DNA from 3 places in the Streptomyces sp. MAI_2237 genome. Region 3 is predicted to be linked to each of the others. Evidence: riboswitches for the same ligand, from Rfam matches in the RefSeq annotation. Region 3 holds a riboswitch; each other region holds the start of a gene.
What was found. A riboswitch is a leader RNA that binds a small molecule or an ion and turns the genes downstream of it on or off. The one in region 3 is predicted to bind S-adenosylmethionine.

Region 1 (10,205 bases), on a different contig from region 3:
TCCGCGCACCGCACCGGCTGCGGTGCGTACGACCGGACCGTCCGCTGTCGTCATCGTGGGCTCCTCACGGGTGGCGGATGCAAGGCTGCCGGTCCACTCAAACGAACAGGCTTGCCGAAATCAAGCAGGCCTGCGGGCCGAGCGCCGCCCGCGGTCGGCGGACGGCGCGAACGCGCCGTTCAGCTCAGGGACTTCAGCGCCGCCGCGTCGTAGGGCAGCAGCTCCTCGAAGCGGCCGGACAGCACCTTCGCCGCCCACTGCGGGTCCTGCAGCAGGGCCCGCCCCACGGCCACGAGGTCGTACTCCTCGCTCTCCAGCCGGTCCAGCAGGTCGTCGATGCCCCGCACCGGCGACCCCTCGCCCGCGAACCCGCGGAGGAAGTCGCCGTCGAGCCCGACGGAACCGACCGTGATCACCTGCTTGCCGGTCAGCTTCTTCGTCCAGCCGGCCAGGTTCAGGTCCGCGCCGTCGAACTCGGGCAGCCAGTACCGCCGGGTGGAGGCGTGGAAGGCGTCGACGCCGGCCGCCGCCAGCGGGGTGAGGATCGCCTCCAGCTCCTCGGGGGTCTCGGCCAGCCGCCCGGTGTAGTCCTGCTGCTTCCACTGCGAGTAGCGGAAGATGATCGGGAACTCGGGCGACACGGTCTCCCGTACGGCCGCGACGATCTCCGCCGCGAACTTCGTCCGGGCGACGGGGTCACCGCCGTAGGCGTCCGTGCGGCGGTTCGTGCCGGCCCACAGGAACTGGTCGACCAGGTAGCCGTGGGCGCCGTGGATCTCCACGCCGTCGAAGCCGATGCGCTCGGCGGCCGCGGCGGCCTCGGCGAACGCGCCGATGACGTCGTCCACGTCCCGCTGGGTCATCGCCCGGCCGGTCGGCTCGGCACCGGCGGTGACCAGGCCGGAGGGCCCGACGGCGGGAGCCTCGGGGAAGGGCGGGTCGCCCTGCTCGCGCACCATCCCGATGTGCCACAGCTGCGGCACGATCGTGCCGCCCGCCGCGTGCACCGCCTCGGCGACCTTCCGCCAGCCCGCGAGCTGCTCCTCGCCGTGGAAGCGCGGGACGCGGTCGCTCTGCCCGGCCGACTCGTGGCCGACGTAGGTGCCCTCGGTGACGATCAGACCGACCCCGGCGGCGGCGCGGCGGGAGTAGTACGAGACGACGTCCTCGCCGGGGATGCCGCCCGGGGAGAACTGGCGGGTCATCGGCGCCATCACGATGCGGTTGGGGACGGTCAGGCCGTTGATCGCGGTGGGCCGGGACAGGATCTCGGCGGCGCGGGAGGTGGTGGCGGTCACGCGGGGAAACTCCTCGGTATGTGCATACGCATAGACACTGCTCCCACGTCAACCGCCGCACGCGTCAGCGCATTTCCCGCCGGCCTGTGACCCCGGACACGCCGAAGGGCGGCACCCCCTGCCGGAGCAGGAAGTGCCGCCCTCCGTAAGGACGTCGATCAACCGCAGGTCGATCAGAAGTCCATGTCACCGCCCGGCATGCCGCCACCGGCGGGCGCGGCGGCCTTCTCCGGCTTGTCGGCGATGACGGCCTCGGTGGTGAGGAAGAGCGCGGCGATGGAGGCGGCGTTCTGCAGGGCAGAGCGCGTGACCTTCGCCGGGTCGATGATGCCTTCCTTGACCAGGTCGACGTACTCGCCGGTCGCGGCGTTGAGGCCGTGACCCGGGGTGAGGTTGCGGACCTTCTCCACCACGACGCCGCCCTCGAGGCCGGCGTTGACGGCGATCTGCTTCAGCGGGGCCTCGAGCGCGATGCGCACGGCGTTGGCGCCGGTCGCCTCGTCACCCTCGAGCTCCAGCTTCTCGAAGACCTGGGAGGCCTGCAGCAGGGCCACGCCACCACCGGCGACGATGCCCTCCTCGACGGCGGCCTTCGCGTTGCGGACGGCGTCCTCGATGCGGTGCTTGCGCTCCTTGAGCTCCACCTCGGTGGCGGCACCGGCCTTGATGACCGCGACACCGCCGGCGAGCTTCGCCAGGCGCTCCTGCAGCTTCTCGCGGTCGTAGTCCGAGTCGCTGTTCTCGATCTCGGCGCGGATCTGGTTCACGCGGCCCGCGACCTGGTCGCTGTCGCCGGCACCGTCGACGATGGTGGTCTCGTCCTTGGTGATGACCACCTTGCGGGCCTTGCCCAGCAGGTCGAGGGTGGCGTTCTCCAGCTTGAGGCCGACCTCCTCGGAGATGACCTCGCCACCCGTGAGGATGGCGATGTCGCCGAGCATGGCCTTGCGGCGGTCACCGAAGCCCGGGGCCTTGACGGCGACGGACTTGAAGGTGCCGCGGATCTTGTTGACGACCAGGGTCGACAGGGCCTCGCCCTCGACGTCCTCGGCGATGATCAGCAGCGGCTTGCCCGACTGCATGACCTTCTCCAGCAGCGGGAGCAGGTCCTTGACCGAGGAGATCTTGGAGTTGGCGATCAGGATGTACGGGTCGTCGAGGACGGCCTCCATACGCTCCATGTCGGTGGCGAAGTACGCCGAGATGTAGCCCTTGTCGAAGCGCATACCCTCGGTGAGCTCCAGCTCCAGACCGAAGGTCTGGGACTCCTCGACGGTGATGACGCCTTCCTTGCCGACCTTGTCCATGGCCTCGGCGATGAGCTCGCCGATCTGGGTGTCGGCGGCGGAGATGGAGGCCGTCGAAGCGATCTGCTCCTTGGTCTCGACATCCTTCGCCTGCTCGAGCAGGGCACCGGAGACGGCCTCGACGGCCTTCTCGATACCGCGCTTGAGGGCCATCGGGTTGGCGCCGGCGGCTACGTTGCGCAGGCCCTCCTTGACCAGGGCCTGGGCGAGAACGGTCGCGGTGGTCGTACCGTCACCGGCGACGTCGTCCGTCTTCTTGGCGACTTCCTTGACCAGCTCGGCGCCGATCTTCTCGTACGGGTCCTCGAGCTCGATCTCCTTGGCGATGGAGACACCATCGTTGGTGATCGTGGGGGCGCCCCACTTCTTCTCGAGGACGACGTTGCGGCCCTTGGGGCCGAGCGTCACCTTCACGGCGTCCGCGAGCTGGTTCATGCCGCGCTCGAGGCCGCGCCGCGCCTCCTCGTCGAACGCGATGATCTTGGCCATGTGAAGTGGTCCCTCCAGGACTGGGGGTGATTCCTTCGGACCGCGCCCGCGCCCGCGACGGACGGCTCGCCGACCCGTGGGTTCCTTGCCCCACCCGGCCTGCGGGCCTCACCGACCCGGTCCTTCTTTGTCACTCTCACCTTCAGAGTGCTAACGCCAATGATTAGCACTCGCCCCTGCCGAGTGCAAGCGCCTCCCGCGGACCGGTCCCGGCGGACGCCAGGTGGAGGGACGCCGGCGGAGCGCGCCGGGCCGCGCCGGAGTGCGGACATGCCGGAGGGCCCGCACCCATGACTCCCCATGGGGTACGAGCCCTCCGAAGAAAAGAAGAACGACGCTGCTATCTGCCCGGCGCGTGCTTCAGCTGGTCGCCAGTCGGACCATGTCCGCCTGCGGCCCCTTCTGGCCCTGCGAGATCTCGAAATCGACCCGCTGGCCCTCTTCCAGGGTGCGGTACCCGTCCATCTGGATGGCGCTGTAGTGGACGAAAACATCCGCACCACCGTCGACCGCGATGAAGCCGTACCCCTTCTCCGCGTTGAACCACTTGACGGTGCCCTGAGCCATGCCTAACTCCCCTATTACTGGCCCTTGCACGGACCCGCACTTCGCGGATCCGGGTCAGACCTCACCCCCCACGGTTTGGGGGCGTGCGCCGGAACGCGTCGACCGCGGCTGAATGTATCTGCCCAACTGCCGTCTGCAACAGGTCAATCGGACGAGAATTCTGGACGGAAGGGGTCCGGAATGTAGTGAGAATTCGGCCGAATTCAGGGCAAGTCGGGCCCCATAAAGGGAACAAAAGCCGCGAAAGACATGCGCACTTTGGCTGCATCTCGACGGGCCTGCGGCAGGAATTCCGGGCTCCCGATCCGGAGATCAGCAGCGCGTTCCCCAACTGTACCGCGCTCAACCACACTGAATTGCCCCCTCCGCTTCTCTCACGGAGGGGGCAATTCGATGAACTCTTCGTAACCGACATTACCGAAGGTAATGATCGGTCATTCGGTCAGCCGCCGGCGACGGCCGGGATGATCGACACGCCCGCCCCGTCCGGGGTCGCCGTCTCCAGCCCCTGCTCGAACCGCACGTCGTCGTCGTTGACGTACACGTTGACGAAGCGGCGCAGCTTGCCCTGGTCGTCCAGCACACGGGCGGCGATGCCGGTGTGGTTCTTCTCCAGGTCGGCGATGACCTCGGCGAGGGTGGCCCCCTCGGCGCTCACCTCGGCCTGGCCGCCGGTGTAGGTGCGCAGGATGGTGGGGATGCGGACGTTGACGCTCATGATGCGAGGCCAGCCTCTCGGAAGGAGTCGAGGTTCGGACGGATGGTGGCGGTGAGACCGGTGCCGGCCACCGCGTCGAGGGTCTTGAGGCCGTCGCCGGTGTTCAGCACGACGGTGGTCAGAGCCGGGTCCAGCACGCCGTTCTCGATGAGCTTCTTCGTCACGCCCACCGTCACGCCGCCGGCGGTCTCGGCGAAGATGCCCTCGGTGCGGGCCAGCAGCTTGATCGCGTCGACGACCTGCTCGTCGTTCACGTCCTCCACGGCACCGCCCGTGCGGCGCGCGATGTCCAGGACGTAGGGCCCGTCGGCCGGGTTGCCGATGGCCAGCGACTTGGCGATGGTGTTCGGCTTCTGCGGCCGGACCACGTCGTGGCCCGCCTTGTAGGCGACCGAGACCGGCGAGCACCCCTCGGCCTGCGCGCCGAAGATCTTGTACGGCTTGTCCTCGACGAGCCCGAGCTTGATCAGCTCCTGCAGCCCCTTGTCGATCTTCGTGAGCTGGGAGCCGGAGGCGATGGGGACCACGAGCTGGTCGGGGAGCCGCCAGCCGAGCTGCTCGCAGATCTCGTACGCCAGGGTCTTGGACCCTTCCGCGTAGTACGGCCGCAGGTTGACGTTGACGAACCCCCAGCCCTCGCCCGCCGGGTCGCCGATCAGCTCGGAGCAGAAGCGGTTCACGTCGTCGTAGTTGCCCTCGATGCCGACGAGCTCGCCGCCGTAGACCGCGGCCATGACGACCTTGCCCTGCTCCAGGTCGTGCGGGATGAACACGCAGGAACGGAAGCCGGCGCGGGCCGCGGCGGCGCCGACGGCGCCCGCGAGGTTGCCGGTGGAGGAGCAGGAGAGCGTGGTGAAGCCGAAGGCGCGCGCGGCCTCCAGGGCCTGGGCGACGACGCGGTCCTTGAAGGAGTGCGTCGGGTTGCCGGAGTCGTCCTTCACGTACAGTCCGCCGGTGACCCCCAGCTCGCGCGCCAGGTTGTCGGCCTTGACGAGCTTGGTCCAGCCGGGGTTGATGTTCGGCTTGTCCGCCACGTCCGCCGGGACGGGCAGCAGCGGCGCGTAGCGCCAGATGTTCGCGGGTCCCGCCTCGATGCGCTTGCGGAGTTCCTCGGTGTCGTAGGCCGAGAAGTCGTAGGCGATCTCGAGCGGGCCGAAACACTCCTCGCAGGCGAAGACCGGACCGAGCGGCACCCGGTGACCGCACTCGCGGCAGGAAAGCGCCGAGGCGGGGCCCAGGTCTACGGTCGTGGAGTCGGTGGTGCTTGCAACAGTCTGCGCAGCCATGTGAGGCGAGGCCCTTTCTCCTCATCTTCCTCACGACGCATCTCGCCGTGAGACGGATTTGGCACCTTCCCTAGCCGGGAGCCTCGCGGAATGATCAACAGTGATCTACGAGACCGGCTGGAGGGTTGCCGGGGCTTCATCGGGCCGTATCCCTCTGCCCCTCTGGATGAGCGGTATGTGGTTGTTGAACTCGTTGAACACGAGACGACCCCCGACATGCGATGGTCATCAGCGTTGTTCAAGACTGTAACCGAAGGCCAGGACAGTTGAGATAGCCGTCCGAACCGCGAGATGGATCACATCTTGGTCCTTTCGCCCAGAGAGCGCAGAGGAGCCGCCTACGTGCTGGAAGAAGTCGAGCGCTGGCTGAGCACCCACTCCTGGTCCGTCACCGACCGCCCGCTGCACCAGATCCTCGCCGCGAAACAGCGCACGGGCCAGTCGGTCAGTGTCGTGCTGCCCGCGCTCAACGAGGAGGAGACGGTCGGCGACATCGTCGCGATCATCCGCCACGACCTGATGCAGCAGGTCCCGCTCGTCGACGAGATCGTGGTCGTCGACTCCGGTCCACCGACCGCACGTCCGAGGTCGCCGCGGCGGCCGGCGCGCGGGTCGTGCACCGCGACGACATCCTGCCCCGCATCCCGACGGTCCCCGGCAAGGGCGAGGTCCTGTGGCGCTCGCTGCTGGTCACCTCCGGGGACATCGTCTGCTTCATCGACGCCGACCTGAAGGAGTTCTCCTCCGACTTCGTCTCCGGGATCGTCGGCCCGCTGCTCACCGACCCCGGGATCGACCTGGTCAAGGGCATGTACGACCGCCCCCTCGCCGGAGGGCAGGGACAGGGCGGCCGGGTCACCGAGCTGATGGCCCGCCCGCTGCTCAACATGCACTGGCCGCAGCTGGCCGGCTTCGTGCAGCCGCTCGGTGGCGAGTACGCGGCCCGGCGCGGACTGCTGGAGCAGCTGCCGTTCCCCGTCGGGTACGGAGTCGAGCTGGGCATGCTGGTCGACGCCCTGCATCTGGTGGGCCTCGACGCGCTCGCCCAGGTCGACGTCGGCGTCCGCAAACACCGCCACCAGGACGGCCAGGCCCTCGGCCGGATGGCGGCGGCGATCTACCGCACGGCCCAGCTCCGGCTGGCCCGCGGTCACCTCGTCCGCCCCTCCCTCACCCAGTTCGAACGGGGCGCGGACGGCTTCGAGCCGCGCACCTACTCCGTGGACACGGAGGAGCGGCCGCCGATGGCGGAGATCGCGGAGTACGCGAGCCGCAAGGTGGCGTAGGGCATACCCGGACCGGGCGGTCGTCACGTTTATGCGTTTGCGGACCGGGCTACGTTGAGGCGTATGGCTTCCTCGCACGGCGCTGCCCACCAGGTGCTGGTCGCGTCCAACCGCGGCCCGGTCTCGTACGCACTCCAGCAGGACGGCTCGCTCGCCGCCAAACGGGGCGGCGGCGGGCTGGTCTCCGGCCTGTCGGCGATCGGTCCCGACGCGGGCGCCCTGTGGGTGTGCTCCGCGCTCTCCGACGGCGACCGGGAGGCCGTGCGGCGCGGGGAGGGCGAGCCCGGCGTGCGGATGCTCGACGTCCCGGCGGACGTGCACGCCGACGCGTACAACGGCATCGCCAACTCCGTGCTCTGGTTCGTCCACCACATGCTGTACCAGACGCCCCTGGAGCCGGCCTTCGACGCGGAGTTCCGGCGGCAGTGGGCGTCGTACGAGACGTACAACCGCGCCTTCGCCGAGGCCCTGGCCCAGGAGGCCGCCGAGGGCGCGGCGGTGCTGGTGCAGGACTACCACCTGTGCCTGGTGCCGGGCATGCTGCGGGAGCTGCGGCCGGACCTCAGGATCGCGCACTTCTCGCACACGCCGTGGGCGCCGGTGGAGTACTTCCGGATGCTGCCCGACGACATCGCCGAGCAGCTGCTGCGCGGCATGCTCGGCGCCGACCGGCTGGGCTTCCTCACCCGCCGCTGGGCGGAGGCGTTCACGGCCTGCGCGGCGCTCGTGGGCGGCCTCGGGGACACCCGGGTCGGGGTGCACGGCCTCGGCGCGGACGCCGACTTCCTGCGGCGACGCTCGCACGAGGCGGACGTCGACGAGCGGATGGCCGCGCTGCGCGAGCAGATCGGCGCGGGCCGCAAGGCGATCGTGCGGGTCGACCGGACCGAGCTGTCGAAGAACATCGTGCGCGGGCTGCTGGCCTACCGGCAGCTCCTCGACGACCACCCGGAGTGGCGCGAACGGGTCGTGCACGTGGCCTTCGCCTACCCCTCCCGGCAGGACCTGGCGGTCTACCGGGACTACACCGCCGAGGTGCAGCGCGTGGCGGAGGAGATCAACTCCGTTTACGGCACGCCCGGCTGGACCCCGGTCGTGCTCCATGTGGAGGACGACTTCGCGCGGTCCCTGGCCGCCTACCGGCTGGCCGACGTGGCTCTCGTCAACCCCATCCGGGACGGCATGAACCTGGTCGCCAAGGAGGTCCCGGTCGTCTCCGACGAGGGGTGCGCGCTGGTGCTGTCCCGGGAGGCGGGGGCGTACGAGGAGCTGGCCGAGGACGCGGTGACGGTGAACCCCTACGACGTGATCGGCACGGCGCGCGCCCTGCACACCGCGCTGACCATGCCGCCGGGGGAACGCGCAGAGCGCGCCAAGCGCCTCGCCGCGTCGGCGACCGCGCTCCCCCCGGCCCAGTGGTTCCTCGACCAGCTCAACGCGCTACGGGACCAGCCGAGCTAGCGAAGATCCCGGCCTCCGCCCGAACCGACCCACACGAACGAACACCGACCGAGCCGAACCGCACGGACGAACACCGGCCGAGCCGAACCACGCGGGCGGACGTCAGCCGAACCGAACCACGCGGGCGGGCGTCAGCCGAACCGACCGCACGGGCGGGTTTCAGCTGAGGTGGGAGGTCAGGGTTGAGAGAAGGGCGACCACGCCGGTGGGGCCGGGGACCACCAGGTCCGCCTGTCGACTGAGTTCCGTCACCTCGTCGCTGCCGCTGCACACCAGCAGGCCCGGTGTGCCGTCGGCGCGGAGGCGGTCCACCGCCGCGTAGGCAGGCAGGTCGCCCAGGTCGTCGCCCGCGTACAGGACCGCCGAGGCGCCGGTCTCGCGGACGTACCGGGTGAGCGCGACGCCCTTGTCCATGCCCGGTGGGCGCAGTTCCAGGACGAGGCGGCCGGGCTCGACGATCAGGCCGTGCCGGGCGGCGAGGGCGGTCAGCGGCTCGCGCAGGGCCTCGAAGGCGGCTTGCGGGTCCGCGGCGCGGCGGGTGTGCACGGCGACCGCGAATCCGCCCTTCTCCTCGACCCACGCGCCCTGTCCGGCGGCGCCGGAGCGCTCCAGCAGGCCCGGCAGTTCGGCGCGGACGGCGGCGACACCGGGGTGCGGGGCGGGCCCGCCGACCTCGCCGCTGACGGCGTCCCAGCGCTCGGCGCCGTAGTGGCCGAGGACGACCAGGTGCTCCAGGCCCGGGACGCCCGCGAAGCCGCCGTGGCGGACGGCGACCTCGGCCGGCCGGCCGGTGACCACGGCGACGGAGGCGACCTTCGGGGCGAGCGCGGCCAGCGCGGGAACGGCGTCCGGGTGGGCGCGGGCCTGTTCGGGGTCGGGGACGATCGGCGCGAGGGTGCCGTCGAAGTCGAAGGCCAGCACCGCCTTCCCGGGATCGGCGAGAATCGCGGCGAGCCCCTCGCGACCGGCCCGCGTGGCGGGCGTAGGCAGGGGGTCCGTGTCCGTGTGGGTGCCCATACGGGGACCCTAACCGGGATGGGACCAGGCATGCGCGGCTCGCGCAATGCGCCGGAACCGTCAGCGTTCCGACCGGCGCCGCTCCCGCACCCGTCTGAGCCTGTTCACCGTCACCGGGTCGTGGGCGAGGGCCCGCTCGTCGTCCAGGAGGGCGTTCAGGAGCTGGTAGTAGCGGACGGGGGCCAGGCCCAGCTCCTCGCGTATGGCGCGCTCCTTGGCGCCGGGGCCGGGAAAGCCCCGGCGCTCCAGGGCGAGGACGGCCCGCTCACGCTCCCCCAGCTGCTCCGGTTCCATACCGCGAACGGTAGCCCCCGCCACTGACAGTCAGTCCGCGCTCTCCGCCGTCGACGCCGTCGCCTGCAGCTGGGAGAGGGTGGCGGCGGGGCTGGCGTTCGCCCCGACCGCCTGACCTATGCGCTTCTTCACCGCCGCGCTGACCGCCGCCCACGACGTCTTGCCGACCGGGTACAGCTCGGACTGCGGAAGCTCGTCCAGGAACGGCTTGAGGTCGGCGTCCCGCTTGTCCGAACTCATCACCTCGGACGCCGAGTTGGTGACCGGCAGCAGGTCGTACTCGCGCGAGAAGGAGAGGACGTTCTTCTCGTCGTAGACGAAGTCGAGGAAGTCGCCGACCTGCTGCGCGTGGCCGTTCTTCTTGAAGGCCATCATCCAGTCGGCCACACCCATCGAGGTGCTGCTCTGACCGTGCGCTCCGGGCATCGGCACCATGCCGAACTTCACGCCCTTCTTCGCGGCGATCTTCATCAGCGACGGGT
Region 2 (10,205 bases), on a different contig from region 3:
TGCCCATCTCGACGGTGCGGCGCCGGTAGGGGCCGGGTTCGGTGCGGGCGATCAGATCGAGGATCTGGGGTACGTCGTCGGGGCCGAGGCGTACGGCCTCGGGGTCGGGCTCGGCCCGCAGGGAGGTGTCCACGAGTTGGACGCCGTGTCCGAGGCTGACGACCTCCCAGCCGTCCGGCGCCTCTGTGACGCCTCGTACCGCGGCGGTGCCGCCGGGGCCGACGAGGTGGCCCAGGTCGGCCCAGGCGCGCGGGTCGTCCTCGTCGGAGAGGGCGTGGAAGGGGGCCACGTCCTGGCGGTAGCGGGCGGCGTGGCCGATGCGTTCGGCGAAGTGGGCGTGGGGTCCGGTGAGGGCGGCCCAGGCGGGGTTGTCCAGGACGTGCGAGGACGTGGCTTCGGCGGTGGTGACGGACATGGCGTGGCGGTCTCCGGGTGCGGCTCGGGGTGTCCGGCGTGCCGGGGACGCCACCGCGAGATGGGTGGTGGAGTCCCCGGGACGCGGTGGTCAGGAGTTGTCGAGCGGGAGTCCGGGCGGGTTGACCTCGGACTTGGCGACGGCCTCGTTGGAGAGGTTGTAGGCCTTGAGCCACTCGGCGTACTGACCGTTCTTGATCAGGTAATTGATGGCGTCGGCGAGGGGCTTGGCCAGGCCGCTGTCCTTCTTGGCGGTGGCCGCGATCAGCCCCTGGAGGTTCGCTCCGGCGCCGGAGTAAGTACCAGCTGTACGGGTGGCGTTGGGCGTGTTGGCGGTCTGCCGGTTGTGGTAGGCGATGCCGGGGTTGGGGCCGAGGTACGCGTCGATCTTGCCGCCGGACAGGGCCAGGTAGACGCTGTTGCTGTCCTGGAAGTACTTGACGGTGAGCTTCTTGCCCTCCTTGGCCAGCTTGGTCTTCCACTCCAGCAGGATCTTCTCCTGGTTGGTCCCGGCGCTCACGGAGACCGTCTTGCCGGCGAGGTTCTCGTAGTCGCCGCCGAAGTTCCAGGTGCTCTTCTTGGGCACGGTGAAGGCGAGGTTGTCCTGGCGGTAGGAGGCGAACTCGTACTTCTTCTTGCGTTCCTCGGTGTCGGTGACGTTGGAGAAGGCCACGTCGACCTTGCCGCTGTCGATGCCGACGAAGAGGTTTTCCCAGGTGGAGTTCTTCACCTCGGGCTTGAGTCCGAGGACGGCGGCGACCAGGCGGCCGAAGTCGGGCTCCGCGCCGGTGAGGGTCTTCTGGTCGCTGCCCACGTAGGCCAGCGGCGGGAAGCCGGCCGGCAGGGCGCCGATGCCGATCTCCAGCTTGCCGCTCTTTCTGAGGGCGGCGGGCAGTTCGGCGCTGATGGACTTGACCTCGGAGACCTTGATTGCGGTCTGCTGGGCGGCGCCGTTGGAGACCTGGCCGATGACTACCTCGCCGGATGTGGCGGCCGTGTCGGTGGTGGTGGCCGCGTCGCTGTCGCCACCGCAGGCGGCGAGCCCGGTGGCCAGGGAGGCGACGGCGGTCGCCGTGGTGATGCCGCGTATCAGGCTGCGTCGGGTGAAGTGGGTGCGCATGGCCGTTCCTTGTCGCTCAGGGGCGGTGATGAGAGTGGTGGCGTGGGGGGGGGAGGTCGTGGGGGCGGCGGGTCACAGGACCTTGCTGAGGAAGTCCCTGGTCCGCTCGTGCCGTGGTGTGTCGAGGACCTCGGAGGGCGGCCCCTGCTCGATGATCTTGCCGCCGTCGATGAAGACGACCCGGTCGGCGATCTCGCGGGCGAAGCCGATCTCGTGGGTGACGATGACGAGGGTGGTGCCGCTGGAGGCCAGGTCCCGGATGACGGCGAGGACTTCGCCGACCAGTTCGGGGTCCAGGGCGGAGGTGGGCTCGTCGAAGAGGATGACTCCGGGGCGCAGCGCCAGGGCGCGGGCGATGGCGACGCGCTGCTGCTGGCCGCCGGAGAGCTGGCGCGGGTAGGCGCCGGTCTTGTCGGCGAGGCCGACCCGGACGAGGAGTTCGCGGGCCAGTTCCTGGGCTTGGGGCCTGCCGAGCCGGCCGGTGGCGACCGGGGCCGCGGCCACGTTGTCCAGGACCGTCAGGTGCGGGAAGAGGTTGAAGTTCTGGAAGACGAACCCGATGCGTCCGCGCTGGGTGAGGATGGCGCGCTCGCTCAGCTCCTTCAGCCGGTCGCCGTGCCGCTTCACGCCGATCGGCTCGCCGTTGATGCTGACGTGGCCGATCTCGGGCTTCTCCAGGTGGTTGACGAGCCGCAGCAGGGTGGACTTGCCGGAGCCGGAGGGGCCGAGGATCACGGTGACCTCGCCGGGACGGATCGTCAGGTCGACGCCGTCCAGGACCCGGTGGCTGCCGTACCACTTGTGCACGTCGTGGACCTCGACGGTGGCGGCTTCGACGTCCGCCGGGGCGTCGGCGGTCTTGGCGGTCATACGGCGGCCTCCCGGCGGATTCGGGCCCGCAGGTCGGTGAGACCGGTGCGGAGCTTCTGCAGTGGCGTCGGCGGCAGGCTGCGGGTGGCGCCGCGGGCGTAGTACCGCTCGACGTAGAACTGGATGACGGAGACGACGCTGGTCAGGATCAGGTACCAGACGGTGACGACCAGCAGCAGCGGCACGATGTCGCCGGGGTAGGTGGAGCCCATGGTCTGCGCGGAGCCGAACAGGTCCAGCAGCGAGACGTAGAAGACCAGCGAAGTGCCCTTGATCAGGCCGATCAACTGGTTGACGTAGTTGGGGATGATGGAGCGCAGCGCCTGCGGAAAGACGATTCTGCGGAACTGGTAGCCCTTGGGCAGGCCGAGGGCCGCGGCCGCCTCGTGCTGGCCCTGGTCGACGGAGAGGATGCCGCCGCGCACCACCTCGGCCGCGTAGGCGGCCTCGTTGAGACTGAGGCCGACGACGGCGACGACCATGTCGGTGGCGAGTTTCGACTCGTCGAAGGAGAAGAAGGCCGGCCCGAAGGGGATGCCGACGCTCAACGTCTTGTACAGCGCACTGAAGTTGTAGAGGAAGATCAGGACCACGATGAGCGGGATGGAGCGGAACGCCCAGACGTAGGTCCAGCTGACGGCGCGCAGCACCGGGCTCTTCGACAGCCGCGCCAGAGCGAGCAGGACACCGCCGGCAAGGCCCAACAGGGCGCTGTAAGCGGCGACTTCGAGGGTGATGAGGAGGCCGTCGAAGATGGTCGGCCGCAGGAACCAGTAGTTCCAGCGGTCCCACTGGTAGAAGGGGTTGGTCACCAGTCCGTGGACGAACTGGGCGACCAGGACCAGGACGACCGCGGTGGCGATCCAGCGCCCCGGGCGCCTCAGTGGCTGGACCCGCTGGGCGGTGAGGGCCTTGGGCGGTTCGGTGGTGGCGGGCGCCTCGGGCAGTGGCGCCTGGGGGTTCGCTCATGGTGGGCTCCGGAGTCGTGGGCACACCCCGGAGGCGCGGCGGCATGCGGGGTCGCACACGGCTGCGTGAGGCCGGGGGTGGGGAGGGCAACGGCACACCGCGCGGGCGGTGTTCGTCAGGGGGTGCGGGAGCTGCGGGGAGGTGTCAGCCCCGACAGCGGGCACGGCCCGGTGCGGTACACAGTGCGCTGCTGACGCGGAGCAGATCGACGGCGCGGTTGGCGACAAGCATGTTCGCGTACGTCCGTACGCAGCCCTGGGAACGGCGTGCGGCCGTTCTGGGAGCTGCGTACATGGCGTCACCGTCACTGTTCCGGCCCTGGGGGCCTCGCGCTTGCCGATGGGTCATCGGCCGGGTCGTCACCTGGGGCACCCCACCGCGGTGCGAGGGTTGCCGGTCAGCAAGCCAGGGCTTGTCGCTGACACTCATGACCGTTCTGGGCCGTAGTTAAGACAATGGCCCGAACGTATGTCAACGCCGGTCCACCAGGTGGAACGGCTAACGGGCGGAGTGTGCCGCCCAGTCGAGGATCTGGACGGCCGATCCTGCTGCCTCCAGCCCGCGACACTGGGAGTGGTGACGGCGGTCGATGCCGTCGAGGTCGAGGTGAGCGCCGAAGGCCGGGTGGGCGGTCAGACAGCGGGCGTAGGACCACAGCACCGGGTGGCCGGCGATGCGCTGGATCGCGGCGGCGTCGAGGTGGTGCCGGTGCACGGTGTCGAGCCGGACCAGAGCGACCCACAACTCGACGTCGGCGAGCGTGACTTCGCCGCGGATCAGGTAGGCGCGGTCGACCAGCCAGCGGTCGAGGGCTCCGAGGGTCTGCAGCAGCGTGGCCAGTGCCCTGTCACGTTCCGTCGCTTCCCCGCCCACGGCCCCGGCCCGCTGCGCCGCCCCCTCGATCCCCTCCACGCACAACCGCTCCACGGCCTCGATCTCCGACTCCGCGCCGCACGGGTAGAGCGAGGAGCCGCCGGTGTCGAAGCGGTGGGCGAGGTCGCGCATGATGTCCCGGTCGTGGGTGCTGACGATCCGCCCGGACCAGCCGTCACTGAGCACCGGCGCCGCGGCCGGCCCGCGGTAGCGGTGCGCGCTCGCCTCGTACAGCGGGAGCAGGGCCGAGTGACCGCCCTCGGGACAGTCAGGGACGGCGGGGAGGAAGGTCACCGGACAGACGGTGTCCAGGCCGAGCAGGGTGTGGGTGACGGCGATGCGCAGGCCGTCGGGACACGCAGTCGACAGATGGAGCCGGTAGCGGCCTGGCACGGCGTAGTGGCCGCTGCGCGCGTCCCTGCCGATGCGACCGCGGAAGGCGGGCGCGGGCCGGACGGAAACATGGGCGGCCGGCGATGTGACGGTCATGACTCTCCCCGAGAGCGGGCGCGGAAGTAACGCGCGGCGGATGCGACATCGGGCTGGGCCCTGTGGCCGGATCCTCCTCGGCCCGGAGGGCGGGCCCGGCACTCGGTGCCGGGCCCGCCGGGGGCTACGGGGGTGCGACGACGGAACCCCGGAGCGGGGCTCACCTGGGCACGCCGAACGGCACGACGTTGCGTGGGAGGCGGCGGCGTGGCAGGTGCGCAGGTCAGCCCATGGGGCCGAGTGCGCTGCAGACGCGGAGCAGGTCGATGTGACGCCGGGAGGTCAGCAGAGGCGAACGGCTCACTCGGACGGTGACCCCATCAAGCCGCCTCATGTTTCCCTACCTGTTCACTAGGATTCCTTACCGAGTGTCGATCCACGGGCCGCGGACGTCAAGAGGGCCGTCCCGCATCGCGGACATCCCGATGGACGGCGACATACTCGCCAGGACACCCGGCCGGCCAGGTTGCCCGCGGCTCAGCCATGGAACTGGTTCGCGGGGACGGGAAGGCCGTAGTGCTCGCGGAGTGTCGTGCCCTCGTACTCCTCGCGGAACAGACCCTTGCTCCGCAGGATCGGCAGGACGTGCTCGATGAAGGCCGCCAGGCCGGACGGCAGCGCCGGGGCCATGATGTTGAAGCCGTCCGCCGCGCCGCCCTCGAACCAGCCGATGATCGTGTCCGCGACCTGCTCGGGCGTCCCTACGAACTCGAAGTGCCCGCGGCCGCCGCCGAGCCGCGAGATGATCTCGCGGACCGTCAGCCGCTCGCGCACCGCCAGGTCGATGATCAGATCGGACCGGCTCTGCGAACCCTCCAGTTTCGGCCTCGCCAGGATGAACTCCGGCAACGGACGGTCGAGTTCGAAGACCGACGGATCGGTCTCGAAGACCGCCGCCAACTGGCGCAGCCCGTACTCCGGGATACGCAGCTCGTCGAACCGCCGAGCGAGCGCGCGGGCTTCCTCCTCGGTCGATCCGATGTAGGGGACGATGCCGGGAAGGACGATCACACCCTCCGGTTCACGCCCGGCGGCACTGGTGCGTGCCTTGATGTCGGCGTAGAAGGCGGCGGCGCGCTCGTACGTGGTGTGGGCGGTGAAGATGGCCTCGGCGTGCTGGGCGGCGAAGTCCTTGCCGTCCTCCGAGGAGCCCGCCTGGACGAGCAACGGGTAGCCCTGCGGCGGGCGTTCGACGTTGAGCGGTCCGGCCACCCTGAAGTACGTGCCGTCATGACCGACCCGATGCAGCCGGGCGGGGTCGGCGTAGCGTCCCGCTACCTTGTCCGCGAGGACGGCCTCGGACTCCCAGCTGTCCCACAGCGCCTTGGCGAGCTTCAGGAACTCGTCGGCGCGGGCGTAGCGTTCGGCGTGGCCGGGGCGGTTGTCGAGGCCGAAGTTGGCGGCCTCGTCGGCTCCCGCCGAGGTGACGATGTTCCAGCCGGCCCGGCCGCCGCTGACGTGGTCGACGGACGCGAGCCGGCGGGCGAGGTTGTACGGCTCGTTGTACGTCGACGACACGGTCGCGATGAGCCCGATCCTGCTGGTGGCCTGCGACAGTGCGGTGAGTAGCGTCAGCGGCTCCAGTTGGCCCGGCGGCCTGAACTCGCCGGTGCCGATGAGGGCCGGACCGTCGGCAAGGAACAGCGAGTCGAACTTGGCGCTCTCGGCGAGCTGTGCCAGTTCGATCCAGTGCCGCAGGTCGAAGTCGGCGCGGGGGTTGCTGTACGGAAGGCGCCACGCCGCCTCGTGGTGGCCCCCCTCCATGAGGAAGGCATTCAGGTGCAGCCGCCGCTGTCCCGCGCTCATGAGGTGCCCCTCAGCTTCGAGCTGTCGTAACCGGCAGGGAGGAGGTTGTCGACGATCGACGGGACGTCGACCTTCTTGGTGATCTGCCCCGCCTCCAGGAAGGCGTCGGCGAGCTTCTGCTCCAGTTCGATGTCCGGCTGCTCCACCGGGGTGACCCGATTCGAGTAAGCGGCCACGGATGCCTTGGCGTCGGCCAGCGGGATGCCCTGCTCCTTCGAGAGCGCCTGCGCGTACTTGTCGGGGTTCCTGACGGCCCAGGCGAACTCTCGCGACAGCCTCCTCAGTACGTCTGTCAGAGCCGCCCGCTTGGTCTTGTCGTTCAGCGACTTGTCGCTCGCGACGTAGTAACTGCTCGTCTGGTCGATGGGCGGGAGGCCCTTCACCAGGATCCGCGCGCCGTTCTTCACCGCGATGGCCGACTGCGGGTTCCAGATCGACCAGGCGTCCACCTTCCCGGTGTTGAACGCCGTGGCACCAGCCGCCGGATCGAGGAAGACCAGCTTCACGTCCTTCGGGGTGAGACCGACGCTCTTCAGGGCGTTGAGGGCCAGACCGTGGGCCGAACTGCCCTGCGGGACGGCGATCTTCTTGCCCTTGAGGTCGGCGGCCGTCTTCAGCTGCGAGCCCTTCGGCACGATGATGTTCTCGTTCGACTGGGTGGGTGTGAGCGAGCGGTTGACTGCCACGACCTTGAAGCCGTACTCCTTTGCGGCGCCGGTGATCGGCGGTACGTCGCCGACGCTGCCGAGGTCGATGTCGCCGGATGCGGCGGCCTGCACGAGCGGCGGACCGTAGGTGAAGCGGGCGAACTTCACCTTGTAGGGCGCGTTGGCGAACACGCCGGTGACCGCTGCCAGTTCCTGGCTGCCGTCACCGCCGTTGTCGCCGATGGTGAAGGTGTACTTGCTCCACTCGGGGTGCTTGGCGTCACTCGCATTGACGGCGTTGCTCAGCGGCGCGGAGGTGTCCGACGACGATCCTGCGCAGGCGACGAGGCTGCTCGCCAGAGCGAGCGAGCCGACGGCGCCGATGAGTCTCGTGGGTCTTGTTCGCATGGGTTGTCGTGCTTTCTGTGCTGGGTGAAGGTGTTCGGACAGTCAGTGCCGGCCGGCCAGGCCGAGGTCTTCCAGGAGCCGGGCGCGCAGTTCTTCGCGTGCGACGCTCGCCTCACGGTCGGCGGCGGTGAGGTGCACCTCGTGCGAGGTGCCGATGCGGCCGTTGTTCATGACGACGATGCGGTCCGCCAGGGCTATCGCCTCGTCGACGTCGTGGGTGACGAGCAGCATGGCCGCCTGATGCCTGGTCCGCAGCGCGCGTACGAGGTCGTGCATGCGCAGCCGGGTGATGGCGTCGAGAGCCGCGAACGGCTCGTCGAGCAGCACGAGTTCGGGCTCGGAAACCAACGCCCGTGCCAGCGAGACCCGTTGGGCCTCACCGCCGGAGAGCTCCTTGGGCCAGGCCTTCTCGCGGCCCGCGAGACCGACCTCGGCGAGCACGTCACGGGCTCGCTGTCCGGCGTCTGGCCCCTGCAGGCCGAGCGTGACGTTGCGCAGCACCCGCTGCCAGGGCAGCAGTCGGTCGGCCTGGAAGACGATCGCCCGCCGGGCGGGGACCTCCACGCGCCCGCCATCGGGGCGGTCCAGTCCCGCGAGCAGCCGCAGCAGGGTGCTCTTGCCGCAGCCCGAAGGGCCGAGCAGGATCACCAGCTCCTCGTCGGCGATGGTGAGGTCGAGGTGGTCGAGGACCACCCGGTCACCGAACCGGCGGACCACCTGTTCGACGACGACCCCGGTCTGCCGACAGGGCTCCGTCGCAATCGTGCTGCTCATGACGCCTCATAACTGGGTCGCCACCGCAGCAGCACCCGCTCGAGAGCCCGGACGAACTGGTCGGCGAGCAGACCGAGGAGCGAGTAGATCACCAGCCCCACGAAGACCTGGTTGGTCTGGAGATACGTCTGCCCCTGAGTGATGAGGAAGCCAAGTCCCTTGTCGGCGTTGACCGTTTCGGCGGCGACCAGACCCAGGACGCTGTACGCGAGGGAGAACCGGAGGCCCACCAGGAACCCCGGCAGGGCGCCGGGCACCAGCACCCGCGTCACCAGGCGCCAGGTGCCCGCACCCGTAGTCCGCGCCATCTCGATCAGCCGCTGGTCGACGCCCCGGATCGCGGCGAACAGGTTGAGATACATCGGGACACCGGCGCCGAAGGAGATCAGCAGCACCTTCGTGAGCTCGTCGATGCCGAACCACACGATCATCAACGGCAGCACCGCGAGGAGGGGGATCGTGTTGAGCACCTGCACAAGCCCGTTGAACAGGAACTCGCCACTGCGCAGCAGGCCGCCGAGCACACCGGTGACGATGCCCGCCGTCAGGCCGATGGCGAGACCGATACCGGCCCGCTGCAGCGAGATGGCCAAGTCCGGTCCAAGGACGCCCTGTTGCCAGAGTTCGAAAGCGGACTTCACGATCGAGGTCGGCGCCGGTGCGTAGGTCTTCGACACCGCTCCGGCCCGGGCGAGTACCTCCCAGGCGAGGAGGATCAGCACCGGCGTCGTGTAGATACCCAGCGGCCAGCGCAGGCGCTCGCGGAGTGCGCTGAGCGGCGTCCGGCGGCGGGCGCCGTGCGGCAGGAACACCTCCCGGGGCCGCGCGCTCGTCGCCCCGGCGTCCGGACGCTCGAGGGCGGCGGGGGCCTCGAGGCTGAGCTCGGTCATGCCGCCACCGCCGACACACTGCTGTAGTGCGAGGAATTTCCGACGAGTTGCTCGCTGCGCCGGCCGTCGACACCGGTGGGCACCTCGCCCGCGACGGTCACCCTGTTGAGGCGACGCGGATGGTCGTCGTAGTTGTCGACCCCGTAGTGCTGCGTGATCCGGTTGTCGAAGATCAGCAGCTGGTTCGGGGACCACCTCCAGCGCAGGAGGTTCTCCGGGCGGGTCACGTACGACTGGAGAACGCGCAGCAGGTCGGCGGACTCGCTGCTCGACAGGCCGAGGATCCTCTTGGCGAACCCGCCGACGAACAGACCGCGTTCGCCCGTCAGCGGGTGCACCCGCACGACCGGGTGCTCCGCCTCGTACGGCGTCGAGACGAAGAGGCGGTCGTACTCCTGCTGTTCGGCGGTCGCCGCCGCGGGGCGCGCGTAGTCGTACTGGTTGCTGTGCACGACCCGCAGCGAGTCCGCGAGGGAGCGCAGCGCTTCGGGGAGGTCGCGGTAGGCCGCGGCGGCGTTGGCGATGAGCGTCTCGCCACCGTACGGCGGGACCACCACGGAGCGCAGCGTGGTGAGTTGGGGCGGGTTGACCACGAAGGTGACGTCCGTGTGCCATGTGTTGGCCTTGGACGTCTCACTGTCGACGGCGAGCACGTTCGTCGTGCCGTCCGCCGCCGGCACGTTGGGATGCGCGGTCGTCAACTCGCCGAACCACCCGGCCACACGCTCCTGGTCGGCGTTGTCGAGGCGCACGTCGTCGAACACGATCGCCTTGTGCTCGTTGAGGGCGTCCCGGAGCGCGGTGATGGTCGAGAAGTCCGGCGCCGCCGCCAGGTCGACGCCTTCGACGACTGCGCCGATACGGCCGGTGAGCTGATGGATGGACAAAGGCATGAGGGGTCCCTCTCGGACGGATGGGCACAGCAAGGTGTGCCGGACGACTGAA
Region 3 (10,205 bases):
GTACTCGACGACCTTCGACGAGCGGGTCACGTCGAAACGCGTGAGGTTGCCGCAGAGGGTGCAGCGCCACCGCGTCGTGGCGGTCGGCAGGGGAACCGTCATCGTGACTGTGCTCTTCCTTCTAGTGTCCGTGACGCGCCAGTTTCCCTGACACGTGTGGCCGTAACCCTAAGGCCTGGCGGCGACCCGCCGCTGGTCCGTCCACGGCGGCGAGGCGGTCTGTGCTGCTGCATCCTGTTACGTCATGCTCTGTCCATGATCGGCAACCGGAGCACGACCGTCAGCAGATCGTTCCGGCGTCCCTCGGCGCCGGTGACCTACGCGCTGATCGCGCTGTGCTGCCTGGTCTTCGTGGCCGGCCCGGCGGCGGGCCTGAATCCCGCCTACGGCTCCGGCGACGCGATCCTCGCCGCGCAGCGCGCCTATTTCCACCGCTGGGGCGTGGTCCCGGCCGAGCTCTTCGCGGGCTCTCCCCGGGCCGCCCTGACGCCCGCCACGGCCCTCTTCGTGCACGGCAGCTGGGTGCACCTGCTGGGCAACATGCTCTTCCTGTTCGTCTTCGGGGTGATGACCGAGGAACGCATGGGCCGCGTGCGGTTCACCGTCTTCTACGTCGCCTGCGGCTACCTGGCCCTGCTGGGGTACGCGGCGGCCAATTCCGCGTCCGGGCAGTCGCTGGTCGGCGCGTCCGGGGCGGTCTCGGCGGTCCTGGGCGCCTTCCTGTACCTCTTCCCCGGGGCCCGGGTCACAAGCCTGCTCCCGTTCCTCTTCTTCCTCCCGCTGCGCTTCCCCGCCTGGGTCGTGCTGCCCTTCTGGGTGAGCCTGCAGTGGCTGGCGGCGGGGCGGGCCCCGCAGGGGCCCGGGGTGGCGTACCTGGCGCACCTGCTGGGCTTCGGGCTGGGCTTCGTCTGCGCGTGGGCGGGTGTGCGCCGTACGACTAAAGTGAGGGCCGCCCCAGCTCCGGCCCCCGAGGGAGAGAACCAGCCGTGATCACCGCGATCGTCCTGATCAAGACCAGCGTGGACCGGATCCCCGAGATCGCCGAGCGGATCGCCGGGCTGGACTCCGTCAGCGAGGTCTTCTCCGTGACCGGCACCTACGACCTGATCGCGATGGTGCGGGTGCGCCGGCACGAGGACCTGGCGGAGGTCATCCCGGGTTCGATCAGCAAGATCCCCGGTGTCGAGGCCACGGACACGCACGTCGCGTTCCGCACCTACTCCCAGCACGACCTGGAGGCGGCGTTCGCGATCGGCCTCGACTCCTGAGCGCCGTCCGCCGACCCGGTCAGACCGCCGGCACGCAGCGGCCGTCCTGCGTCCGGTAGGTCCACTTCGCGCCGGCGCTCACCAGTTCCTTCACGGCGCCGACGAAGCGCTCCACGTGCTCGTCCGGGGTGCCCGCGCCGAAGCTCACCCGGATCGCGTTCAAGGACTTCTCCCCAGGCGCGGCCTCGGGAGCGCCGCACTCGCCCTGCGCCCGGGGGGCGGAGCCGAGCAGGGTGCGGACCAGGGGGTGGGCGCAGAAGAGGCCGTCGCGGACACCGATGCCGTACTCGGCGGAGAGGGCGGCGGCGAAGTGGGAGCTGTTCCAGCCCTCGACGACGAAGGAGATGACGCCGACCCGCTCGGCGTCGTCGCCGAAGAGGGAGAGCACCTTCACCTGCGGGACCTCGGCCAGTCCCGCCCGCACCCTGCCGATCAGGTGCCGCTCGCGGGCCACCAGGGAGTCGAAGCCGGCCTCCGTGAGGGCCTTGCAGGCCGACGCGACGGCGTAGGCGCCGATGACGTTCGGGGAGCCGGCCTCGTGGCGGGCCGCGCTCTCGTGCCACTCCACATCCACTCCCCCGTCCTCGCGCCGGGTGACCTTGCGGCTGGCGCCGCCGCCCGCGAGGTAGGGGTCGGCCTCGCGCAGCCAGTCGGCACGGCCGGCCAGCACCCCCGCCCCGAACGGGGCGTACAGCTTGTGGCCGGAGAAGGCGACCCAATCGACGTCCAGGTCACGGACGGAGACGGGGTGGTGCGGGGCGAGCTGGGCGGCGTCCAGGACGATGCGGGCGCCGTGCGCGTGGGCCGCCGCGGCCAGCTCGCGCACCGGCCACAGCTCCCCGGTGACGTTCGAGGCGCCGGTGACGCAGACCAGGGCCGGGCCGCGCGGGTCGCGCTCGGCGAGGGCGCGCTCCAGGGTCGTCACGGCCTGGGCCGGGGTGCGCGGGGCGTCGAGGTAGGTGACGTGGGCGTCCTGCCAGGGCAGCAGGCTCGCGTGGTGCTCGGTCTCGAAGACGAAGACCCGGCAGTCGGCGGGCAGCGCGCGGGCGAGGAGGTTGAGGGAGTCCGTCGTCGAGCGGGTGAAGACCACCTGGTCGTCGGCGCGGCAGTCGAGGAACTCGGCGACGGTCCGGCGGGCGTTCTCGAAGAGGTCGGTGGACAGCTGGGAGAGGTAGCCGGCACCGCGGTGGACGCTGCCGTAGTACGGGGCGTAGGCCGCGACGTCGTCCCAGACGCGCTGGAGGGCGGGCGCGCTGGCGGCGTAGTCGAGCGCCGCGTAGGTCACCTCGCCACCGGTGACGAGCGGGACGGTGACATCCCTGCCCAGAACGGGCAGATGGGTGCAAACGGTCTGGGTGGAGGCAGCGGTGGAGACGGACATGGGAAACTCCCGTGACAAGAGAAGAGTGAAAAGGGGCGTGCGGAGGCGGGGCTCGGCGCCCTATCGCATTCGCTTGCTCACGGAAGACTCCCTCGGAGACCAGGACCCCTGGTGTGCGAGGGGTCCGCGCTTGCCGTAGACCTCAGTGCCTACGGCCTGGTCCTCACCCGGGGCACCCCGCCACGGACGGAGGGTTGCCGGACAGTCGGCCGGGGCCTCATGACTGTCACTCATGACCTGGTACAGGAACGTACGGGAAGTGATCGCGGTCCCGCAACCCGTGTCCGGATGACGGGACCGCGCTCGGCACCCGTCCTAGGCGTTGCTGGCCGCCACCCAGCGCTCCAGTGCCCGCTTGGCCGCGCCGGAGTCGATGGACTCGGCGGCCTTCGCCATGCCGGCCCTCAGCTGGTCGGCCAGGGGGGCCTCCGTCGGCTCGAGCGCCACCAGGGCGGCCGCCGAGTTCAGCAGGACGGCGTCCCGTACGGGGCCCTTCTCGCCGTCGAGCAGCCGCCGGGCGACCTCCGCGTTGTACGACGGGTCCCCGCCCCGCAGCGCCTCCACCGGCACCAGGTCGAGGCCGACGTCACGGGGGTCGAAGGACTCCTCGGTGACCTTGCCGTCCCGGACGATCCACACGCGCGACGTGGCCGTCGTCGTCAGCTCGTCGAGACCGTCGTCGCCGCGGAAGACCAGGGAGGAGTTGCCGCGCTCGGCGAAGACCCCGGCCACGATCGGCGCCATGCGCGGATCGGCCACGCCCACCGCCTGCGCCCGCACCTTGGCGGGGTTGGTCAGCGGGCCGAGCGCGTTGAACACCGTGCGGATGCCCAACTGGCCGCGGGCGGCGCCCACATGGCGCAGCGCCGGATGGAACTTGATGGCGAAGCAGAAGGTGATCCCAGCCTCCTGGGCGACCTCGGGGACCCGCTTCACGGGCAGCTCCAGGTTGACGCCCAGCTTCTCCAGGACGTCGGACGCCCCGGACGCCGAGGACGCGGCGCGGTTGCCGTGCTTGACCACCCGCGCGCCGGTGCCCGCGACGACGATCGACGACATGGTGGAGATGTTCACCGTCTTCGCGCCGTCGCCGCCGGTGCCGACGATGTCCACGGTCGGGCCCGGCACCTCGATGACGTTCGCGTGTTCGTACATCGTGCGGACCAGGCCGTTGATCTCCTCGACCGTCTCGCCCTTGGCCCGCATCGCCACCACGAAGCCGGCGATCTGCGCGTCGGTCGCCTCGCCGCGCATCATGAGGTCCATCGCCCAGGCGGTGTCGTCGGTGGACAGGTCCCTGCCGGTCAGCAGGCCGTTCAGCAGCACGGGCCAGGAACGGCCCGCCGCGGTGTCGCCTCCAGCGGGGGTCACAGCGCTCATGGGGCCGCTCCTGATGGTCGTAGACATGTCGTGGATGTGACGCAGTGTGTGCCCACCCTATCCAGGCCGGGGCATCGCGAAGGGCCCCCGTCCGGAGATCGGACGGGGGCCCTCGGGTGCGCGTGGCGAGCGCAGCGATCAGTGGTGGCCGTGGCCGCTCGTGATCTCCTTGTACTCCTCGACGGTCGGCTTCGGAATCTGCGACTCCTCGCCGTAGTACGCCTCGCTGAGCTTGGCGCGCAGCTTCTGGGAGCCCTTGACCTTGCGCTCGACGCCGTTCTCGTCGACCGCCGGGCCGAGCTCGAGCGGCTTGTACTGGTCGTGCGCCGTGAGGGTGTGCAGCGCCTCCTGGCTGAGCGGCTCGTGCACCTCGATGAACTCACCGTGCGGCAGGCGCTTGATGATGCCGGACTCGCGGCCGTGCAGCACCTTGTCCTTGTCCCGGCGCTGCAGGCCGAGGCAGATCCGCTTGGTGGCGACGAAGGTGAGCACCGGCACCACGAAGAAGCTGACCCGCACGAACCAGGTGATCGCGTTGATCGACAGGTGGAAGTGCGTGGCCCACAGGTCGTTGCCGCCACCGACGAGCAGGACGAAGTACCAGGAGATCCACGCGGCACCGAACGCGGTACGCGTCGGGGCGTTACGCGGACGGTCCAGGATGTGGTGCTCGCGCCGGTCGCCGGTGACCCAGGCCTCGATGAACGGGTAGACCGCGATCGCGACCAGGACCAGCGGGAAGATCACCAGCGGGATGAACACGCCCAGGACGAGCGTGTGGCCCCAGAGGTTGATCTCCCAGCCCGGCATCGTACGGATCAGGCCCTCGGAGAAGCCCATGTACCAGTCGGGCTGGGCGCCGGTGGACACCTGGTCCGGACGGTAGGGGCCCATGGCCCAGATCGGGTTGATCGAGGCGATCGCCGCGACGGGCCGCGATGACACCGAAGACCAGGAAGAAGAAGCCGCCGGCCTTCGCCATGTACACCGGCAGCAGGGGCATGCCGACGACGTTGTTGTTCGTCTTTCCGGGACCCGCGAACTGCGTGTGCTTGTGGTAGAAGACCAGGATCAGGTGGCCGACCACCAGGCCGAGCATGATGCCCGGCAGCAGCAGGATGTGGATCGAGTAGAAGCGGGCCACGAAGTCGCCGCCCGGGAACTCGCCGCCGAAGAGGAAGAACGACAGGTACGTGCCGACGACCGGCACGGACAGGATCGCGCCCTCCATGAAGCGGACACCGGTGCCGGAGAGCAGGTCGTCCGGGAGCGAGTAGCCGGTGAAGCCGGTGAACATGCCCAGGACGAACAGCAGGAAGCCGAACAGCCAGTTGACCTCACGCGGCTTGCGGAACGCGCCGGTGAAGAACACGCGCATCATGTGCACGAACATGCCCGCGAGGAAGATCAGCGCGGCCCAGTGGTGGATCTGCCGGATCAGCAGACCACCGCGCACATCGAAGGAGATGTGCAGGGTCGAGTTGAACGCCTCGGACATCATCTGGCCCTGCAGCGGGATGTAGCTGCCGTGGTACTCCACCTCGTTCATCGACGGGTGGAAGAACAGCGTCAGGTACACACCCGTGAGGATGATGATGATGAAGCTGTAGAGGCAGACCTCACCCAGCATGAACGACCAGTGGTCGGGGAAGATCTTGCGCATGTTGGACTTGGCCAGGGAGTAGATCCCCAGCCGGCCGTCGGCCCAGTCGGCGACGCGCTCGCCGGCCGGCGCTTTGCCACGCCGGGCCTCGGTGTTTTGGTTGGTGCTCATCCGCGCTCCCAGAAGGCAGGACCGACGGGCTCCTCGAAGTCGCCGAGCGCTTCGAGGTAGCCGTCACTGTTCACGCCGATGCGCAGCTGCGGCAGGGCGTGACCGGCGGGGCCGAAGATCACCCGGGCACCGTCGGAGAGGTCGAAGGTGGACTGGTGGCAGGGGCACAGCACGTGGTGCGTCTGCTGCTCGTACAGGGAGATCGGGCAACCGACGTGGGTGCAGATCTTCGAGTACGCGACGATGCCCTGGTAGGACCAGTCGAGCTCCTGCTTGTCCTTGATGTTCTCCGGCTGGAGCCGGACGATCATCAGGGCCGCCTTGGCGATCTCGGTCTGGAAGTTCTCGTCCTTCTCCTCCAGGCCCTCGGGCTTGGCGAAGGTCAGCGAGCCGACGGCGACGTCGGAGGGACGCAGCGGCTCGTTGGTGTTCATGTTGACGAGGAGCTTGCCCTTGGACCAGAGCGTGTGGCGGAGTTTGGTGCCCGGCAGCGGACCGAGGTCGCGCAGCAGCATGACGCCGGAGAGCGGGAACAGGGCCAGCGCGCCGAACATCGTGTTGCGGATCAGCTTGCGACGGCCGAGCGCGGACTCCTTGGCACCCTGCTTGAAGTCGGCCATGACCTTGGCCTTGACCTCGGGCGAGGCCCTCGATCGGGTGCCGCTCGTCGGCGATCTCCACGTCGGACATCAGGGTGCGGGCCCAGTGGACCGCGCCCGCGCCGATCGCGAACAGGGCCAGACCGAGGGTCAGGCCGAGCGCGAAGTTCAGCGCGTTGATGTGGCCGATCGGGAAGACGTAGATGGCCTTGTCGTGCGGGATCGCCACGTAGGAGGCGATGAAGCCGATCGTGGCCAGCATCGACACCGTGAACAGCATGGCCACCGTGCGCTCGGACCGCCGGGCGGCCCGCTCGTCGATGTCCTGGATCCGGTGCTCGTGGGGCGGCAGGCCGGGATCGGCGAACGGGTCCTTCTCGTCCGCGATGCCTACGGCGCCGTGCGCGTCCTGCTCAGCGGGCAGGTTCTCTTCTGGAATGTCTTGGCTACTCATGACTTCTTGGCCTTTGCGGTCCGAGCGGCGACCCAGACGGCGACCGCGATCAGCGCGCCGAGTCCGAAGATCCAGGCGAACAGGCCCTCGGAGACCGGGCCGAGTCCGCCCAGCTCAAGGCCGCCGGGGCTCTCGGTGTCGTCTCCGTTGACCGCGTTCAGGTACGCGATGATGTCCTTCTTGTTCTGCTCCGACAGCGTGGTGTCGGGGAACGACGGCATGTTCTGCGGGCCGGTCTGCATGGCCTCGTAGATGTGCTTCGGGGCGACACCCTCGAGCGGAGGCGCGTACTTGCCGTGCGTCAGCGCACCGCCCTTGCCGGTGAAGTTGTGGCACTGCGCGCAGTTGGTGCGGAACAGCTCGCCACCCTTGGCGATGTCGGCGCCGTCGGGGCCGTACTGCGCCTTCGTCGGGACGGACGGGCCGGCGCCCAGGGAGGAGATGTACGCGGCCAGCTGGTCGATCTCGGCCTGCGTGTAGATGACCTTCTTCTTCGGGACCTGCGCGCCCGGCTGCTGGGCCGGCATACGGCCGGTGCCGACCTGGAAGTCGACGGCCGCGGCGCCCACACCCACCAGGCTCGGACCGTCGGTGGTGCCCTGACCGCCGGTTCCGTGGCAGGTTGCGCAGCCCACGGAGTAGAGCTTCTTGCCTTCGTCGATGGCAAGGGACTGGGCGGTGTCATCGGCCTGCGCCTTGCTCGCGGGCGCGAACACGGCGTACAGCCCCCCGGTGCATGCCAGCGCGAGGAGTAGGACGACGAGTGCCGCCATCGGATGGCGTCGTCGTGCGGAGAGCTTTTTCACGGATTACCCCGGTGTCAGGATCTTCTGCGTCGATGCTTTTGGGTTGTGCGCCGCGCGGGCGCACGCGGGACGGGCCCCGCTACTTGATCAGGTAGATCGTGGCGAAGAGGCCGATCCACACGACATCGACGAAGTGCCAGTAGTAGGACACGACGATGGCCGCGGTCGCCTGCTCGTGGGTGAACCTCTTGGCCGCGTAGGTGCGGCCGAGGACGAACAGGAAGGCGATGAGGCCGCCTGTCACGTGCATGCCGTGGAAGCCGGTGGTCAGGTAGAACACCGAGCCGTACGGGTCGGAGGACAGGGAGAGCCCGTCCTTCTTCACCAGCTCCGTGTACTCGTAGATCTGACCGCCGATGAAGATCGCACCCATGACGAAGGTGATGATGAACCAGCCCCGGAGCTTCTTCACGTCCCCGCGCTCGGCCGCGAAGACGCCGAGCTGACAGGTCAGTGAGGAGAGCACCAGGATCGTGGTGTTCGTCGCGGAGAACGGAAGGTTGAGATGGCTCGCCATCTCCTTCCAGTGATCCGGACCGGTCACCGATCGCAGGGTGAAGTACATCGCGAAGAGGGCCGCGAAGAACATCAGCTCGGAACTCAGCCAGATGATGGTTCCGACGCTGGTGAGGTTCGGCCGGTTGACCGACGGGTGCGCGTGCCCGGTATCTACTGTCGTTGCTGTCGCCACGACCGACATTATGTCGGTCGCTTATCCCGCCCTCACTCCGGGGGGTGCCGTTCGGAGTGTTGCTGCCGTCAGGACCGGTGTTGACGTGGTGTTGAACGGAGTAACATCCGCCGCAACGGGCCTTTCCGTACGACGCAGACGTCTCGGAGGAACAATGCAGCCGACCGCCACGGTGCTGGTCTACAGCGACGACTCCAACACTCGCGAGCAGGTTCGGCTGGCGACCGGGCGCAGGCCCGCGCCGGACGTCCCGGTGGTGGAGTTCATCGAGTGCGCCACTCCGGCCGCCGTCCTCAGCGAGCTGGACAAGGGCGGCATCGACATCTGCGTCCTGGACGGCGAGGCCGTGCCGATGGGCGGCATGGGCGTGTGCCGGCAGATCAAGGACGAGGTCTTCGACTGCCCGCCCGTGCTGCTGCTGATCGGCCGGCCGCAGGACGCCTGGCTGGCCACGTGGAGCCGCGCGGACGCGGCGGTGACGCTGCCCGTGGACCCCGTGGAGTTCGCCTCGGCCCTCGCCTCCCTGATGCGCGGCAGGAGCCTGAGGCAGAGCGCCTAGGGGCCCGGTGGCCCGCGGGAGCCCGGGGGCGTGTGGAAGCCCGGTCCTCCTCAAACGTTCTCCGGCCGCAGCCGGGCCCGCTCCGCCGGGCTCGGCCCGTCCGGTGTCCCGGCGACCAGCGCGCTGCCCTTGCGCCAGTTCGCCCAGGCCATGTTCCAGTCGCCGAAGCCGTTGCCGAAGGGCTCCATCGTGTCGCCCTGGGAGTTGACGACCTTGACGACGTCGCCCTGTCGGACGTGGTCGAAGAACCACTCGGCGTTGTCGGTGCTCATGCCGGTGCAGCCGTGGGAGACGTTCGCGTAGCCCTGCGAGCCCACCGACCAGGGGGCGGCGTGCACGTACTCGCCGCTCCAGGTGACGCGGGTCGCGTAGTAGACGGGCAGGTCGTACGAGTCCGCCGAGCCCTCGGCGATGCCGACGGTGGTGCCGCGCATACGTACGTACTGTTGCTTCTCCAGCACCACCTTGACGCCGTTGCGGGTGTCGAAGCCCGGCTTGCCGGTGGTGACCGGGATCTCCCTGACCTCCTGATCGTTCTTGTAGAACGTCAGGGAGTGCGCGGCGGCGTCGGTGACGGCGATGACGCGGTCGCCGATGGTGAGCCTCAGGGGCTTGGACTTGTCGCCCCTAAGCCGGTCGCCGATCTTGACGCCGTCGAGGTCGCTGCGGACCGAGACGGTGGCGTGGGCGGGCCAGTAGTCCTTGGGCCGGTAGTGGAGCTCCTTGTCGTCCACCCAGTGCCAGGCGCCCTGCACGGCGGGCACGGAGTCGACCCTGAGGGCCCGTTCGACGACGGCCCGCTGCGCCTTGTCCGCGACCGGCTTGCTCAGCTTGGCGGTGATGGGCTGGCCCACGCCGTACGTGCCCGAGTCCGGGCCGAAGGCGACCGTCAGCCGCTTCTTGGTGGTCGGTGTGCTGGTGTCGAAGGCCAGGACCTTGCGGCCGGGCGCCCCGTCGCCGTCCTCGGTGCTCACGCGGAGCGTGTAGTGGGCGTTGGCGGCCAGCGGAGAGGTGCTGTGCCACCGGGTGCCGTCGGCGGAGAGTTCTCCCGTCACATAGCGCCCTGTGGCGTCCACGGCGGTGACGTCGGTGATACGGCCGTCGTCGTCCTGGGCGGTGACCTCCAGGGGCTTGTCCGGGTCGGCCTTCTTCCCGTCACCGGAGGGCCCGTTGAAGGAGATCTGGTCCGACGCGTCGTACGGCTTCGAGGTCAGCGAGTTGCCGCCGCTGCCGCAAGCGGTGACGCCCGCGCCGAGGGCGATCACCAGCAGCGTGCAGCTGACGACGGTGCGG

Region 1: it holds a riboswitch for S-adenosylmethionine, as region 3 does, so the genes downstream of both, thrC (threonine synthase) here and LN251_RS05120 (aminotransferase class V-fold PLP-dependent enzyme) in region 3, are expected to answer to the same signal.
Region 2: it holds a riboswitch for S-adenosylmethionine, as region 3 does, so the genes downstream of both, LN251_RS30270 (amino acid ABC transporter permease) here and LN251_RS05120 (aminotransferase class V-fold PLP-dependent enzyme) in region 3, are expected to answer to the same signal.

What each region holds. Positions count from the first base shown of each region.
Region 1 is NZ_JAJPGQ010000003.1:453,707-463,911, forward strand. Features, by position in the region: gene LN251_RS12260 (carboxylesterase/lipase family protein) at 1-54, opposite strand, end outside; gene LN251_RS12265 (NADH:flavin oxidoreductase) at 180-1,298, opposite strand; gene groL (chaperonin GroEL) at 1,472-3,094, opposite strand; gene LN251_RS12275 (cold-shock protein) at 3,455-3,661, opposite strand; gene LN251_RS12280 (MoaD/ThiS family protein) at 4,104-4,379, opposite strand; gene thrC (threonine synthase) at 4,376-5,665, opposite strand; SAM riboswitch class I at 5,684-5,838, opposite strand; partial or broken gene LN251_RS12290 (glucosyl-3-phosphoglycerate synthase) at 6,008-6,951, shown strand; gene LN251_RS12295 (alpha,alpha-trehalose-phosphate synthase (UDP-forming)) at 7,015-8,412, shown strand; gene otsB (trehalose-phosphatase) at 8,572-9,429, opposite strand; gene LN251_RS12305 (DUF3263 domain-containing protein) at 9,490-9,723, opposite strand; gene LN251_RS12310 (ABC transporter substrate-binding protein) at 9,754-10,205, opposite strand, start outside.
Region 2 is NZ_JAJPGQ010000005.1:440,502-450,706, forward strand. Features, by position in the region: gene LN251_RS30255 (GNAT family N-acetyltransferase) at 1-415, opposite strand, end outside; gene LN251_RS30260 (ABC transporter substrate-binding protein) at 506-1,534, opposite strand; gene LN251_RS30265 (amino acid ABC transporter ATP-binding protein) at 1,607-2,404, opposite strand; partial or broken gene LN251_RS30270 (amino acid ABC transporter permease) at 2,401-3,373, opposite strand; SAM riboswitch class IV at 3,698-3,806, opposite strand; gene LN251_RS30275 (glutathione S-transferase C-terminal domain-containing protein) at 3,872-4,735, opposite strand; gene LN251_RS30280 (putative leader peptide) at 4,959-5,069, opposite strand; gene LN251_RS30285 (LLM class flavin-dependent oxidoreductase) at 5,213-6,541, opposite strand; gene LN251_RS30290 (aliphatic sulfonate ABC transporter substrate-binding protein) at 6,538-7,596, opposite strand; gene LN251_RS30295 (ABC transporter ATP-binding protein) at 7,639-8,370, opposite strand; gene LN251_RS30300 (ABC transporter permease) at 8,367-9,260, opposite strand; gene LN251_RS30305 (TauD/TfdA dioxygenase family protein) at 9,257-10,153, opposite strand.
Region 3 is NZ_JAJPGQ010000002.1:63,596-73,800, forward strand. Features, by position in the region: gene LN251_RS05105 (hypothetical protein) at 1-102, opposite strand, end outside; gene LN251_RS05110 (rhomboid family intramembrane serine protease) at 256-990, shown strand; gene LN251_RS05115 (Lrp/AsnC family transcriptional regulator) at 987-1,268, shown strand; gene LN251_RS05120 (aminotransferase class V-fold PLP-dependent enzyme) at 1,288-2,649, opposite strand; SAM riboswitch class IV at 2,771-2,887, opposite strand; gene trpD (anthranilate phosphoribosyltransferase) at 2,965-4,029, opposite strand; partial or broken gene qcrB (cytochrome bc1 complex cytochrome b subunit) at 4,168-5,803, opposite strand; partial or broken gene qcrA (cytochrome bc1 complex Rieske iron-sulfur subunit) at 5,800-6,856, opposite strand; gene qcrC (cytochrome bc1 complex diheme cytochrome c subunit) at 6,853-7,662, opposite strand; gene ctaE (aa3-type cytochrome oxidase subunit III) at 7,742-8,362, opposite strand; gene LN251_RS05150 (hypothetical protein) at 8,508-8,912, shown strand; gene LN251_RS05155 (Ig-like domain-containing protein) at 8,963-10,205, opposite strand, start outside.